2 regions of the Ruegeria sp. CDSB086 genome follow, and region 2 is predicted to be linked to the other one. Evidence: riboswitches for the same ligand, from Rfam matches in the RefSeq annotation. Region 2 holds a riboswitch; the other holds the start of a gene.
What was found. A riboswitch is a leader RNA that binds a small molecule or an ion and turns the genes downstream of it on or off. The one in region 2 is predicted to bind cobalamin.
Positions count from the first base shown of each region.

Region 1: linked by a shared signal. The riboswitch ahead of AC2FIO_RS12490 (DUF1636 family protein) and the one ahead of AC2FIO_RS22350 (metal ABC transporter ATP-binding protein) in region 2 are both predicted to bind cobalamin.

Region 1 covers NZ_JBXWOV010000005.1:293,327-300,500, forward strand. The annotation lists gene AC2FIO_RS12480 (acetate/propionate family kinase) at 1-905, opposite strand, end outside; gene AC2FIO_RS12485 (bifunctional enoyl-CoA hydratase/phosphate acetyltransferase) at 898-2,337, opposite strand; cobalamin riboswitch at 2,486-2,691, shown strand; gene AC2FIO_RS12490 (DUF1636 family protein) at 2,793-3,149, shown strand; gene AC2FIO_RS12495 (ABC transporter ATP-binding protein) at 3,146-3,931, shown strand; gene AC2FIO_RS12500 (ABC transporter substrate-binding protein) at 3,942-4,892, shown strand; gene AC2FIO_RS12505 (FecCD family ABC transporter permease) at 4,894-5,907, shown strand; partial or broken gene AC2FIO_RS12510 (4Fe-4S binding protein) at 6,057-6,311, shown strand; gene AC2FIO_RS12515 (4Fe-4S dicluster domain-containing protein) at 6,372-6,572, shown strand; gene AC2FIO_RS12520 (chaperone NapD) at 6,569-6,862, shown strand; gene napA (nitrate reductase catalytic subunit NapA) at 6,859-7,174, shown strand, end outside.
Region 2 covers NZ_JBXWOV010000018.1:20,218-27,391, forward strand. The annotation lists gene aspT (aspartate-alanine antiporter) at 1-549, shown strand, start outside; gene AC2FIO_RS22340 (bifunctional aspartate transaminase/aspartate 4-decarboxylase) at 657-2,288, opposite strand; gene AC2FIO_RS22345 (DUF998 domain-containing protein) at 2,738-3,487, opposite strand; cobalamin riboswitch at 4,030-4,240, shown strand; gene AC2FIO_RS22350 (metal ABC transporter ATP-binding protein) at 4,380-5,228, shown strand; gene AC2FIO_RS22355 (metal ABC transporter permease) at 5,221-6,123, shown strand; gene AC2FIO_RS22360 (metal ABC transporter solute-binding protein, Zn/Mn family) at 6,120-7,019, shown strand; gene AC2FIO_RS22365 (hypothetical protein) at 7,102-7,174, opposite strand, start outside.

The sequences.
Region 1 (7,174 bases), on a different contig from region 2:
AAGACATAATACTCAATCGCTTTGCGCGCATCCGGAGTATCTGCAGCCAACAGGGTGCGCATGTCCGAGGACATGCCGGACAGGCCAAGCAAGCCGGACTTTCGATAGAGAAGCTCGGCGATTTCGTCTGCCTCCATCCCTTCTTGCTGCATCATGTAAAGCACGACCCCCGGGTCCAATTGCCCGCTGCGGGTGCCCATGGGCAGACCGTCGAGCGCCGAAAACCCCATGGTCGAGGCCACGGCCCGACCACCCGACACCGCACACATCGACGCGCCATTTCCCAGATGCGCAATGACGACGCGGCCGTCGTACAAACCCGGCGCAATTTCTTTCAGCTTTTGCGAGACGTAGTCATAGCTGAGCCCGTGAAACCCGTATCTGCGAACGCCCTTTTCGTAGAATCTTTGAGGCAATGCGAAGGTATCATTCACCCAAGGGTGTGTCCTGTGAAACGCGGTATCGAAGCACGCAATCTGGGTGGTACCAGGAAAGGCTGCGGCGGCCGCCTTGATACCCGCAAGGCTGTAGGGTTGGTGCAAGGGCGCGAAGGGAATGAAACCACTTAGCGTATCAAAGACGTGCTCGTCCACCACGACAGGTTCCGAATAGACTGGTCCGCCGTGAACGACGCGGTGGCCCACGGCCCGGACGTAAATGTCCGGCAGGTATTCGCGGGTAAGTTCAAGAAACGCGCTGATGGCCTCGTCATGTGTTTTGGCTCCAGACAACTGACGGTCGACAGACCGCCCCCCTGCTGATTGGGCCAACAAGCGTGGTGCATCCCCCAACCGCTCGATCTGACCGCGCCAGCGCATACTGGGACGTCGGTCCTCGACCAGTTCGTAAAGCGCGAATTTCAACGAGGACGACCCGGCATTCAGCGCCAAAACATGTTCAGCCATGGATTTTGCTTTCATTCGCAATTGCATGCAGCGCCGCGACAGCACAAGACGCCAGCCGCGAAGCATCATCATCTGCCCGAGATGTCAGGATAATCGGTGCCGCAGCACCTATCACAACGCCGGCAGCCTCGGCATGAGAGATATATGTCAGCTGTTTGGCTACCATGTTGCCGGCTTCGATATTCGGAACAACCAGAATGTCTGCGACCCCCGCGACTGGTGAGGTGATGCCTTTTGTCCGCGCCGCGTTCAGATCAACCGCGTTGTCCATGGCCAAAGGACCATCGACCAGCCCGCCGGTGATCTGTCCACGCTCGGCCATTTTCGACAACAGCGCGGCATCGACAGACGACGGTAAATGCGGATTGATGGTTTCAACCGCTGATAAGACACCAACCTTGGGCATCTCGATGCCAATAGAATGCGCAAGATGGATGGCATTCTGAACAATGTCGGCCTTGGTTTCGAGATCCGGTGCGATATTCACCGCCGCATCTGTAACCATGATGGGCCGGGACATGCCTGGCACGTCCATCACGAACACATGCGACAGCCGCCGCCCGGTTCTCAGACCTTTTTCCCTGCGCAGAACGGCGCGTAACAAGACATCCGTGTGCAAATGACCCTTCATCAGCATCCGGGCCTTACCTTCAACGACAAGCCCGACCGCGCGTTGGGCAGCCACTTCGTGGTCTCGCGCTTCAATGATTTCAGCTCCGGACAAATCGGCCCCAAGCTGGGCGGCAGCGGCGGTGATTTTGTCCGGATCGCCAACCAAAATCGGAGTAATGATGCCGTTTTCCAACGCGAGTAATGCCCCGCCTAGCGAATTCGGCTCTTCCGGGGCGACGATCGCTGTGGGCATCGGGTCCAAAGGACGTACCCTTTCCAACAAAGCGTCGAAATGCCGGTGACGCTGAACGATCAGTCCCGGCACCTCGACCGAGTCGAAGGTCAAATGCCGCGACGGTGGCGTGACCTGTACGGTACCGCTCAGGATCAATGCGTTATCCCCGACCCGGCGCACCTCGGCGGAACAGGTCAGGTCGCCGTCTTCACGCTTTTCGGTAACAGCCACAAAGGCGGTCAGTTCTTCGCCCGCCATAACCGGAGCATGAAAACTCAGGTCCGCCCGACGTGTTTGCGTACCGGCCCCCGGTAAGATGTTTCCAATGACTGCAGCCACCAGACCCGCGGGCCACAAGGCGGGCGCGACAGCCTCGGGGTGTCCATCTCCATCTCCGTCATAGGCCGCCAGATTCAGCGGGTTGTGGTCACCCGAAGCCGAGGCAAACGCGTACAAGTCGTCCACGGTGCACAATCGGGTGACCTGCGCCTTGTCGCCTACTTTCAATTGAGAATAGGTTCTGTTTTCTTGAATTTTCATCTCGTCCGGCTTTGTTTTTGAATGCGTGTTCGTCGTTTCAAACATTGGATGTGCGGCCCCCCGGAACCAGAACATATCCACCTTTGCCCCTACATTTCTGCGACGCAGCGTAGTCAGATCGTTGGCAAATGACAAATGACCTCTGTGCGTGGGGCGCTGAGTATTATCGCTTGACCCAAAATCGGAACTCGGGCAAGCATCACCGCGATGGTTCCCTGTGGTTCGCCAAGGGATGAAAAGGGAATACGGTGAGGTAGCCAACAAGCGCCAAGTCCGTGACTGCCCCCGCAACTGTAAGCGGTGAGCGACGCCAAATACCCACTGACCCCAAATGGGTCGGGAAGGATGGCCAAGCCACGACCCGCAAGTCAGGAGACCTACCATCCGATGTTCAACCAACCCGGGGCGGGGCGTCCTGGAAGGAGGCTTTATGACACGTCTAAGACGTGATGGCATGATTGGTACCTTCTGTCCGCGCTTGGCAACAGGCGGAGTGGGCCATGTCGATCAGTCCTGATCATTTCCTTCTGATTTGCGAGACCTGCGAGGGTTCTGACCGGGCGGATTCATTGCGCGCTGCGCTTGCAAACAAGCTTCCATCCAGTTTTGACATCCAAAGCGTTTCCTGTATGGCCGGTTGCGGTCGTCCCACAACCGTCGGGTTTCAGGCATTAGACAAAGCGCAGTACCTTTTCGGTGACATCCAATCGGCTGAGGACGTGGATGCTTTGGCCGAATTTGCACATCAATACCATCGCATCGCGGATGGGTGGACCAACGCAACGCAGCGCCCGCCTGCCCTTCTTGAAAAGACTCTGGCGCGCCTGCCGCGGCTAAAAGTGGAGACAAGCGCATGACCTGCGGAGCTTTCCTTGAGGCGCGCGGGCTGGAGTTTTACGCCCTGAACGGCGACGTACTGCTGCAAAACATCAATTTCGAACTGAATGAAGGGGCCACTCTGGCAATTGCCGGCCCAAACGGTGCGGGTAAGACAACGCTGCTGAATCTTTTGTGCGGCGGTGAAGAGATTGTGCTGGGGGACGTTTTGGTAAAGGGGCGCAGCCTTCGGCAGCTTTCGGCGATGGACCGCGCCCGAATGATCGCCGTGGTCAGTCAGCAGGAATCGCCGGACGGGCGTTTGTTTCTGCGCGACTACGTGGCCCTTGGGCAAATCCCAATCCGCGCCGACCGATCTGCGGCTGAGCACGCCCTGGAATTGGACCGCATCCTGAATCTGACCGGACTGGTTGCCCTCGCTGACAAGCGGATGGCCGTGTTATCCGGCGGGGAACGCCAGCGCGCTCATATCGCAAGGGCGCTGGCGCAGAACCCGTCGTTGCTGTTTTTGGATGAGCCGACGAACCATCTGGATCCGGACGCCAAGGGACGCATGCTGTCGCTGGTCGCCGAGCTGGGCATTACGGTGGTCATGATCGTCCATGATCTGGTCATGATCCCGGAATTCGCGACCCATGTCGCGTTGATGAAATCCACACGCCTGACCGGTTTCGGCCCAGTGCACGAAGTGCTGACACCCGAAAGGGTCCGTGAAACGTTTGGTGTCGATTATCTTAGCTTTCAGCATGAAGGCCGCATGATCCCGGCACTGGATATCAGAAGAACCACTACCTCAAACTAGGAAAAATAACATGAACAAAACTCTCTGGTGCGCTGCACTGATCAGCGGCATTGCAACTGCCGCAACAGCGCGCGAGATCACCGTCGACAATTGCGGCGAGCCGATGGTGTTTGAAACTCAACCCGAGCGGCTGGTCGTACACGACATGAACATGACCGACATGGCCTTTGCGCTGGGTTTGCAGGACAAGATCGTGGGCCTGACGGGCATCACCGGCTGGTACAAAACCAGCCCCGAGTTTGACACCCTGCGCGGCGACATCCCGGAACTTGCACCCAAGTATCCGTCAGTAGAAAATCTGGTCGCTGTCGAACCCGACCTTTTCTTTGCGGGCTGGTACTATGGCATGAAGCCGGGCGGTGACGTGACCCCCGACACGCTTGCGCCGTTTGGCATCAAAACGATGATCCTGACGGAAAGCTGCGTACACCTGGATAAGGATCGCCCAGAAGCCAGCATGGATTTGCTGTTCACCGACGTCCTTCGCTTGGGCAAAGTAATGCACGTTGAAGACAAGGCAGAAGAGCTGGTTTCCGGCTGGAAGGAGGAACTGTCCGCGATTCAAACACAGACAGCCGACCTGCCGAAGCCCCGCGTTTTCCTGCTGGACGGCCCCGCCGATGCCCCGTTTACGGCTGGTAAGTTTGCCATTCCCGACGCGATGATTGCTGCCGCTGGCGGCGAGAACGTCACCCATGACATGGACACCAGCTGGGGACGTTCCTCGTGGGAGGCTGTTGCCGCTTCGAACCCGGAATTCCTGGTTTTACTTGATTATCAAACTGGAAATGGCGCCGCAGATACCTTCAAGTTCCTGCAGGACCATCCCGTGATGTCTCAGACGGACGCGGTCAAGAACGAACGCTGGATTGGTCTGCGCTACGAGGAACTGACACCCGGACCGGCAAATATCGAAGCAATTTCGAAAATGGCCAAAGCCATGCACCCGGGCCTGAACTGATATGGGCCGACTTGGCCTTACACTCTTTCTGGGGGCGGCTGTATTGGCCGCCCTTTTGCTAACCTCGACGGTCTACGGGACCACATCCATTCCGGCCTCTGACGCACTGGCCGGTGTCTTGTTGGGCACGGGAATAGTGGAAGGGGAAATGTCTCCGCTCCACCGCATCGTGTTTGACCTGCGCTTACCACGCGCGCTGTTTGCCGCCGTGATCGGTGCCGGGCTGGGCATCGTCGGCGTTGTCCTGCAAACCACCACACGCAACGATCTGGCGGACCCGTTTCTGTTCGGCCTGTCCTCTGGCGCTGCGGCGGGAGCTGTCTTTGTCATTACAGTAACCGGAGATGTGCTGGGCTTTTGGACCCTGCCACTGGCCGCGTTTTTCGGAGGGCTTGTCGCATCAGGTATTGTGCTGGCTTTGGTTCATGGGCTGCGCACAAGCGCGCCCGAAAAACTGATCCTCGCGGGGCTTGCGGTTTCGTTTTTGTTTTCAGCTATTACCAATTATCTGATTTTCGCGGGCGACAGCCGTGCGGCCCATTCGGTTATCTTCTGGATGCTTGGGGGTTTGGGTCTTGCCCGGTGGGAGACATTCCCGCTGGTCTGCGCAGGTTTAGCATTGATCCTCGCCTATGCAATGTACCGTAGCCGCTGGCTTGATGCACTGCTGACTGGTGATTTGACGGCCGCCACCCTGGGTGTGCCCGTTCAAGGCCTACGGTTCCGAATGTTCTTCGTCGCAGCTCTTGCAACCGCTGTATTTGTGTCCGTCGCGGGTGTGATCGGTTTTGTCGGCTTGATGGTTCCCCACATCGCACGCGGTATCGCGGGGCCTTTGCACAGCCAGCTCGTGCCTACCGCCGCCATTGTCGGAGCAGCTTTGCTTACAGGCTCGGATATCCTGAGCCGTCTGTTGCTTGCCCCGCAAGAGCTGCCTGTTGGGATTGTCACGACATCGCTGGGATCGGTTTTTGTTTTTCTTCTACTAATCCGAACCGCGCGCCCTCGCAGATGATCTCAAAGGGTCGCTTCGGCAAAAAAATTAAAGTTTCCTAAATGACTAATATTTAACAGGCCAAATGACCTAAATCAAAAAAGGCCCCCACAGATCACGGTATGCGATACACTCGATTACAGGAATCGAGTGTAGCCAGGTCGCATGCAATGCAACAACTGACCAGCCGACGCGCGTTTCTAAGCGCAAAGATCAGACCAGAGGACGGCAATATCGCCAGACCTCCGGGCTCGGTTGAGCTGTGCTTTGTTGAAACATGCAGTAAATGTGGTGATTGCGCAGATACTTGCCCCGAAGATGCGATCGTCATCGGGACAGATGGATATCCCCGCTTCCAGCCCACTGACAATCCCTGCACCTTCTGCGGTGACTGCGCCCGTATTTGTCCAACCGAAGCGATATCGATTGACCGTTTGCCAGATTGGCCATGGCGCGCCGCGCTTACATCGGACACCTGCCTATCTATGAAAGGCATCAGTTGCCGCATCTGTCAGGACAATTGCGAACAAAGCGCGATCCGTTTCAAACTGATGACCGGCGGCCGCGCAGAGCCGGTGCTTGACCTTGATACATGCAACGGCTGCGGGATTTGCCCAAGTTTATGTCCCGCCGATGCCATTGCGCTGGAACGCCAACCTCAACCACAAATGGAAGCTACTCAATGAACATCTGCGGTTGTCTCGCCCATGTCGCACCTGATCACACGAGCGCAGCAGCGCGCGTGATGAAGGGCACGCCGGGTGTCGAAATTCACGCTGAAACGGAAGATGGCCGATTTGTTGTCGTCGTCGAAGACACTCCAACCCGTCTTGCATCCGAAACCATCATGGATCTGCACCAGATCCCAGGCGTCATCTCTTTGACCCTGACTTATCACCATTTCGAGGATCTCGCGGACGCCCATCCGCAGCCCGATGCCCCAAGCCCAACCACCAGCCGGAGGCCCACGCAATGACACATTCTGAATCCCGTCGGACTTTTCTCAAGGCCTCTGCGGCCGCAGCAACGGCGTCAGCCGCTGGTATTCCGCTGGCGGCCGGTCAAGCCAATGCCCAGGCCGGAGCGCCAGACATCCGGTGGGACAAGGCGGCTTGCCGGTTCTGTGGTACAGGCTGCTCTGTTCTGGTTGGCACCAAAGAAGGTCGTGTCGTTGCGACGCAAGGCGACCCCGACGCGCCGGTGAACCGGGGGCTGAACTGTATCAAGGGTTATTTCCTGTCCAAGATTATGTACGGCAAGGATCGACTGACTACACCTTTGCTACGCA
Region 2 (7,174 bases):
GCCTCGGTAACCAATTTCATTGCATTGGGGATCGGCGTCGCCATCGGCTTTCTGATAGGAGAGATCAGTTTTGTCATCGCAGGAACCAAAGTGGCTTTGGGGTCCGGTCTCGGTTGCCTAGTTACAGGGTTGATCATCGGCTACATGCGCATCCGGCGACCCAAGATCGGCGGCATTAACCGAGGGGCCGCGAATTTCCTTCAGAGCTTTGGATTAGCTGTGTTTGTTGGTGTCGTTGGCCTCAATGCAGGCAAGCCCGCACTAGAAGCGATTCAGGAATATGGGATCACGCTGTTGCTGTTGGGTGTGGTGGTTACATTGATGCCCATGATCGTGCAGTTCCCAATCAACTATTTCGCCCTGCGTATTAAAAACCCGATTGAGGCCTGTGCGGTTGTGACCGGATCACGCTCGGGCAATCCCGGTTTTGCGACACTATTGGAAAAGGCCGGAAACTCGACTCCCACACCAGCCTTCACCATGACCTATGCCGTGGCTAACATCTTCCTAACGCTCTGGGGACCGTTGGTTGTGGCTTTTGTTCCGTGAGTCAAACCGGAAATGGGCGCGACAACCGGGGTCCTAACCTGGACGGGTGGGATCAGCGTTTGTGCAAACCATCACGCTGATCCGTTCCTCTTTGCTATTGCTAGATCTCAACCGTGCAACGGCAGTCCTTTCGAGGCACGGTAGGCCTGCACGTAACCCGTGGCCACCGCGCGCACCGCTCTTCCGATCTGGCGGTAAGCACTATCATCCAAATTGGCGAACGATACCCGCGCTGACCAGTTGGGCGCGTCAAAGCCCGATCCATTCAGCAAAACGATCCCGTGATCCTGAGCCAGTTTGAAGGATATATCTAGCGGGTGGACATTCTCTTTGATCCACTCGACCACCTCTTCTCCCACGTATTTACGGAGCCAGAATTCGAAGTCGATGATACCGTAGTATTTGTCGAACAGCGGGTTATCTGGAACTTCGATGCCCATCCCTTCGACCAACTCGTCAAAGCGGTGCTTCAGAATACCCCAGCAGAATTTCTGATAGGCCTTCTCTTCGTCCATAAGCTCGACCAGTGAAAACAAAGTCATCATCACCTGCTGCGGCAGTGATAGACCTGCGGTGTGGTTCAGCGCAACATCGCGGCTGTCGGCGACGATCCGGTCGATGAACTTGAACGAGGATGGATCAGGCGTCAACGTTTCGTACCGTGCGTTGACGACGGCCTTGGTTTCGTCCGTAGCCTCCGCAATCATCTTGTCGAAGATGTTGTTCTCGGCCACCAAAATCGCGCCCAAACGCCACCCGGTGCAACCGAAATACTTGGAGTACGAATAGACCCCGATTGTGTTCTCAGGCAGATGCCCCAAGATAGACTGAAAATTCGGAACGAAGGTCCCGTAAACATCGTCAGTCAGAATGATCAGGTCCGGGCGGCGGTTCTTTACGAACTCGACAAGCCGAGTCGAGACTTCGGGGCTGATAGCGACTGAAGACGGGTTGCCCGGGTTGACCAGAAATAGTGCTTTGACTTTCGGGTCGGACAAGATTTCGAAATCATCGTCGTTCAGTTGAAAGTGGTCCTCTTCTTTCGAAGATACATCCACGGTGTTCAGCCCATAGTCTTCAAGTACCGGCATTTCCAGATAGGGTGTGAAAATCGGTGTGCCCAACGCAATGGTGTCGCCGGCATTCAGCAACCGCTGGTTCTTGAGTGCCTTGAAAATATAACACATTGCAGCGGTTCCACCCTCAACTGCGTAGATATCGAACTTCGCATCCGGACGGTGCCCCGCGCACATCGCCCACATAACGTATTCGTGGACAATCGCCTCGTTGTGCTCCATGCACCGGTCGGGCATCGGGTAGTGGTCGCCAACAATACCGTCGGTCAACTCGAGCACGAAATCGTCCGGTGTAAAACCAAATTTCTCAATCGCAAAATCCACTACGGCCACCAAAGTTTCCGCACCTGGAGGGCCGTTTCCTTCAACCGATTTGGAACAATATGCTTTTAGCCGGTCATAACAGCCTGGCCCTTGCGGCATCCCGGCCAAACCGACCTGCGGCTCATTACGATGGCGCTGAGCTTCTGTCATAGCGAACTGCCCTAAAAGGAAAAACGCCTCCCGCGCTTTAGTGGCGATCCAGTTAGGGTTCCCTCGACCGGCATTGAGGTATGGCAAAGCCATCTGCCGCGCCTCTTTTTGCGCCAACTTAATAAGTTCGTCTTTGATTTGGAAAGGACTTAGGTTTTCAAATTTATGCAGGTTGAGTGATTCTGGCATGACATCAAATCCTTGCGTTAAAACAGATGACGTAGTTTAGCGGATCGCATGCAAGGCAATGTGTCAATGAAAACAACACTATTTGATGGGAACGGCGTAAAACCGAGAATTACGAGTCTTCATTTCAAGCCTTGGCTGTAACCATTTTGCAAGGCAGACAGGGTGATGGAAATTGCGCCGACGCTTTGGTCTCAGTGCTGACATCCCACTAAAATTTGCAAGGTTCACCATCTGCGCATTGCTGCCTTTCGTGGCCGCCAAAACTGCGCAAACAGCGAATGTCCAGAAGGTGGCCTGCTCTACCAACACCGTTCCTTGATGGAACGACTGCTATCTCCGAGGCAGGATGTAAGGAATGACCGCTTCGAGCTGATGGCTGTCATCCAAATTGGGGGCAGAGAACGATCGCTCTGAGCCCACTTTGGCCAATGCTGCACACCGCAGGAAGGTCAGTTTTGAGGCAAAATTGAAGCAGCATATAGTCCCAGCGATATAAATTGGAAGTAGATCCATGCTTCGAGGAGGCGTTGGAATAAGCCTTGTGTTACTGGCATCAAGAAAATTGTGATAAACAAACAGAAGCCGACGATTGTAGCTGGCGGCGCCAAGCGCCGCAGAAGCGAATTTGGTGGGGCAGTCAGGCTGAGGATCAGCAAACCGATCAACGCAAGCGGATAAGCCGTCACCGCAATTGCCATATGAGCAATATGGACCAACGTGCTTGTCATGTTCTCGTCGCTGCCTCGACTATCACACCCCGCATCACAAGGCAGAAAGGCGGCAAGTATCAAAAGAATGGCGTAAGCGGATAGAAGCAATATCGAGATTCGTTTTGTCCTGCTGCCTGGGAGGCAACTGTTTAGTCTTGCGAGGAACGCCAGAAGCCAAATCTCTGTCGGTATGAAGACGGCATAGTTGGTCCACGTCGCCAAGGGGGCCCCTACAGCCCCGAGTGCGCTCATGAATTGGTCGATATGCGAATAGTTGGGGGTCAGTGCACTTATGATGCCCACGCCTATCGCCAACCAAAGTCCACTAATAATGGGCAAAACGACAAGGCTTATTGATCGTGAGTTGCCCCAGAGAGTTATCCGCAAAAGCTCTGCCCCTGTGTTGACGCGCACGCTTCTTAGAGCGATTGCCCTGACGAGTTGGCACCTTCCGTCTGGCAAGCCGATCAGAACACGTCGCTCATCCATGTCAATCACAGAGTGGGATCACAACTTCCAGAATCTGGCACCGGTAAATCAGTAGCCTCCGTTCAGGTGCATCTGATCGCTTCCGAAAGCAGACCTTTGCGCCATCGCGGCATTAGTCAGCTTTGTCCCGCTTATCGGAAGTTTGGCTACTGTTTTGCGAAAATCCGCTTCTTCCTCAAACCAAACACTTTAACTTAGTTCGACAACCGCGGTTGCACCTTGCCGCAACCGGCGTCAGACTATCCAAAACACCCCGCTCAGACGGCAATCGATCAAATAGATCAATCGCTTAACATCGGCACCCCGTCAGGCGAATAACCTGCGATGTCAAAGACCCAAATCATCCCACTGCAGACAAAAAAAGTCCGGGCAGAATAAATTCAGTCAAAAAGACCGTTGGCGTGGGTCTGAAGCTGCAAGAAGCGGGGCTCGTGTAGTATCCACCGTTGCCTCACGTCTACCGCGTCCTCCGTAGTCGACCGGTGACTGGAACGAATAGCCATCCCTCACAGGTTTGCGCTCTTGTCGAATCAAATCAATTCGTATTTTGTCCTCGCGATGGTTCCCGACTGTATTTTGCGGTCAGGGATAAAAGGGAATACGGTGCGGTTCTGTAAAAAGGCCAATTCCGTGACTGCCCCCGCAACTGTAGGCGGCGAGCGACCCGAGATCGTCCACTGGGCAATAGCCTGGGAAGGATCGGGATAGCTTTGACCCGCAAGTCAGGAGACCTGCCATCCGAAATTTATGAACCTGGGCGGGGTGTCCCAGAGGGAGATGACAATGTTTCAAGCGGTCCGTACCGTGCACGACTTTGCGCTCGCTTTGCCCCTGTCCAAACACAGGAGGCGTTGCCGTTGTCATTGCAAAAAGCTGACACCCAAAGGGGTAAGTGTCTGACAGAATTCAGCGTTCCGGCGCTGGTCGCGGGGGCTCTGGCGCTGTCGGCGCTCTTGTGGCTCGCGATTTACGCGGTGATTTGATGTCGGCCGTTTTGCAAATCCGCGATCTGACGTTGGGCTACCGCGACCTGACATTGTTTCACCGCCTCTCCATGGATATCGCGGCCGGAACGACCCTTGCCGTTCTTGGTGCAAACGGGTCGGGGAAGAGCACTTTTGTAAAGATGCTGCTGGGCTTGATGGATCCGCTTTCGGGCAGTTTGACTTGGCCGCAAGGGCGTCCTCGTGACATCGGGTACCTGGCGCAGATGACCGAGTTCGACCGCCGATTTCCCATCCGTGTGAGGGATCTTGCCGCGATGGGGGCATGGCGCGGGTTTGGTTATCGTACCGGGCTGGACGCCGCCGCGCGCGACCGGATGGCCGCCGCGCTGGATGAGGCCGGGGTACTGGATATCGCTGACCGGCCTCTGCATATGCTATCAGGTGGGCAATTGCAGCGCGCGCTGTTCGCGCGGGTTATCATGCAGGACGCGCCGCTGATCCTGCTGGATGAACCGTTTGCCGCAGTCGACCAAAGTACCGAAGCACATCTATTGTCGATTATCCGCCGATGGCGCGATGAGGGGCGCGCGGTGGTTTTGGTGGTGCACGATCTTTCCTCGGTGCTGGATTATTGCAGCCACGCGCTGCTTTTGGGCGGGCAAGAGGCGACCCACGGACCGGTGAATGACGTTCTGACACCAGACCGGCTGGTTGCACAAGGATACCTTTCGGAAAGTCAGGCGTCCTGGATGTTCCGTGGCACCCATTCAACACCGGAGCACGCCAATGTATGACCTGATCGTCGAAATGTGGAGCTTTGCCTTCATGCGTCGCGCTTTTGTGGCAACCACGGTTTTGTCGGCTTCGGTCGCGCCGGTGGGGGCATTTCTTGTTCTGCGTCGCCTATCGCTGGCTGGTGAGGCCATGGCCCATGCGATTACGCCAGGCATCGTCATCGGCTTTGTCACGGCAGGCTTGTCAGTCATGTCACTGCTGGTCGGAGGGCTTATCGCGGGTGTTGGCGTCGCCATTTTGACCGCCTTTCTTGCACGCCGGACAATCCTGCGCAGCGATGCCAGCCTTGCCTCGCTGTATCTGATCGCATTGGCGGTGGGTATCTTTATCCTGTCTGCAGCAGGGTCCGCAGTTCCACTAAAAAGCTTCCTGTTCGGATCAATCCTTGGGATCGACGACGCGTCGATGGTCCTTGTCGGCGGGGTGGCGACAGTAACATTGCTGGCATTCGCCGTTCTGCTTCGTCCGCTGATTGTCAGCACCTGCGATCCGGTTTTCTTCGAAACGCAGACGCGCCGACCGTGGTTGGTAGATCAGGGTTTTATGCTGCTGTTGGTTCTGAACCTGCTGGCCGCGTTCAAAACACTGGGAACGTTGATGGCCGTTGGCTTGATGATCCTGCCCGCAACTGCGGCGCGCTATTGGGCCAGTACGATCACCGGGCAACTGGTCCTGGGTTTTCTGTTTGCCTTGTCCAGTTGCTGGATCGGCCTGACCCTGTCCTACCTGTTCCCGGACACGCCGTCCGGCCCGGCGATCGTTTTGGTTGCCGGTGGGTTCTTTCTGTTCTCGGCCATTTTCGGTCCCCTTGGTTTTGGCAGACGAATGCGCAAACCGTCTGTTTCCAAAGACATCCCCATTGCCCATATTCAACAAGAAGAGAGAGCACAATGACTCTTGTGAAGTCACTCTATGCCGGCATCGCCTCTGTGTCGTTTGCTTTGGCTGCATTGCCGACCGTTGCGGCAGAAGACAACGTCAAGATCGTCGCCAGCTTTTCGATCCTCGGCGACATGGTCGAAGAGGTCGTGGGCGATCTGGCCACAGTTACGACAATCGTGGGCCCGGATGCGGATGCGCATGTGTATCAGCCTTCGGTTGCAGATGCGAAGGCCGTTGCCCAGGCGGATATCATCTTTGTCAACGGTCTGGGCTTTGAGACATGGTCCGATACCCTGATCGCTGAATCGGGCACTGACGCAACCGTGCACGTTGCCACCGATGGTATCACGCCTGTCACAGTCGAGGGCAAAATCGACCCCCACGCTTGGAACTCGCTGTCGAACGGCATGATTTACGTGACCAATGTGGCCGACGTGATGACAGAGGCGATGCCCGAGCACGCCGAAGAAATCGCTGCCAATGCTGCGGCCTATATTGCGCAGCTTGAGGCGCTGGATGCAGAAACCAAGACGAAGCTGGCAGGCCTGCCTGCCAATCGCCGCACGGTTGTGACTGCACATGACGCATTTGGTTATCTGGCAGACGCCTACGGACTGACTTTCCTTGCGCCGGTTGGCATCGATACCGAGGCGGAGCCATCAGCCAAGGATCTTGCTGTTCTGATTGATCAACTGAAGGCGGATGGTGCTGCGGCGCTGTTTGTTGAAAACATCACAAGCCCTACTTTGATTCAGCAAATCTCGGATGAAACCGGTATCGTGATTGGTGGACGGCTTTTCTCAGACGCCTTGTCGGAACGCGGTAGTCCGGCCACCAGCTATCTCGCGATGTTCCAGCACAATCTGAACACTCTGTTGAACGCGCTTGGGAACGCAACCGCAAGCTAACTAGTCTTTAGGTACGGGGCGGCGCCTGAACCGCCACCCCCCGTACCGTGCATTGGAACAGCGGGTTCTTGGTAATCGTCCCCTAGTCCGGCTTCCATCCATCTTCGTATTCTCCCAAAGTTCGGGAAAGATCCAACAGCGAGGCGAACAGTCTT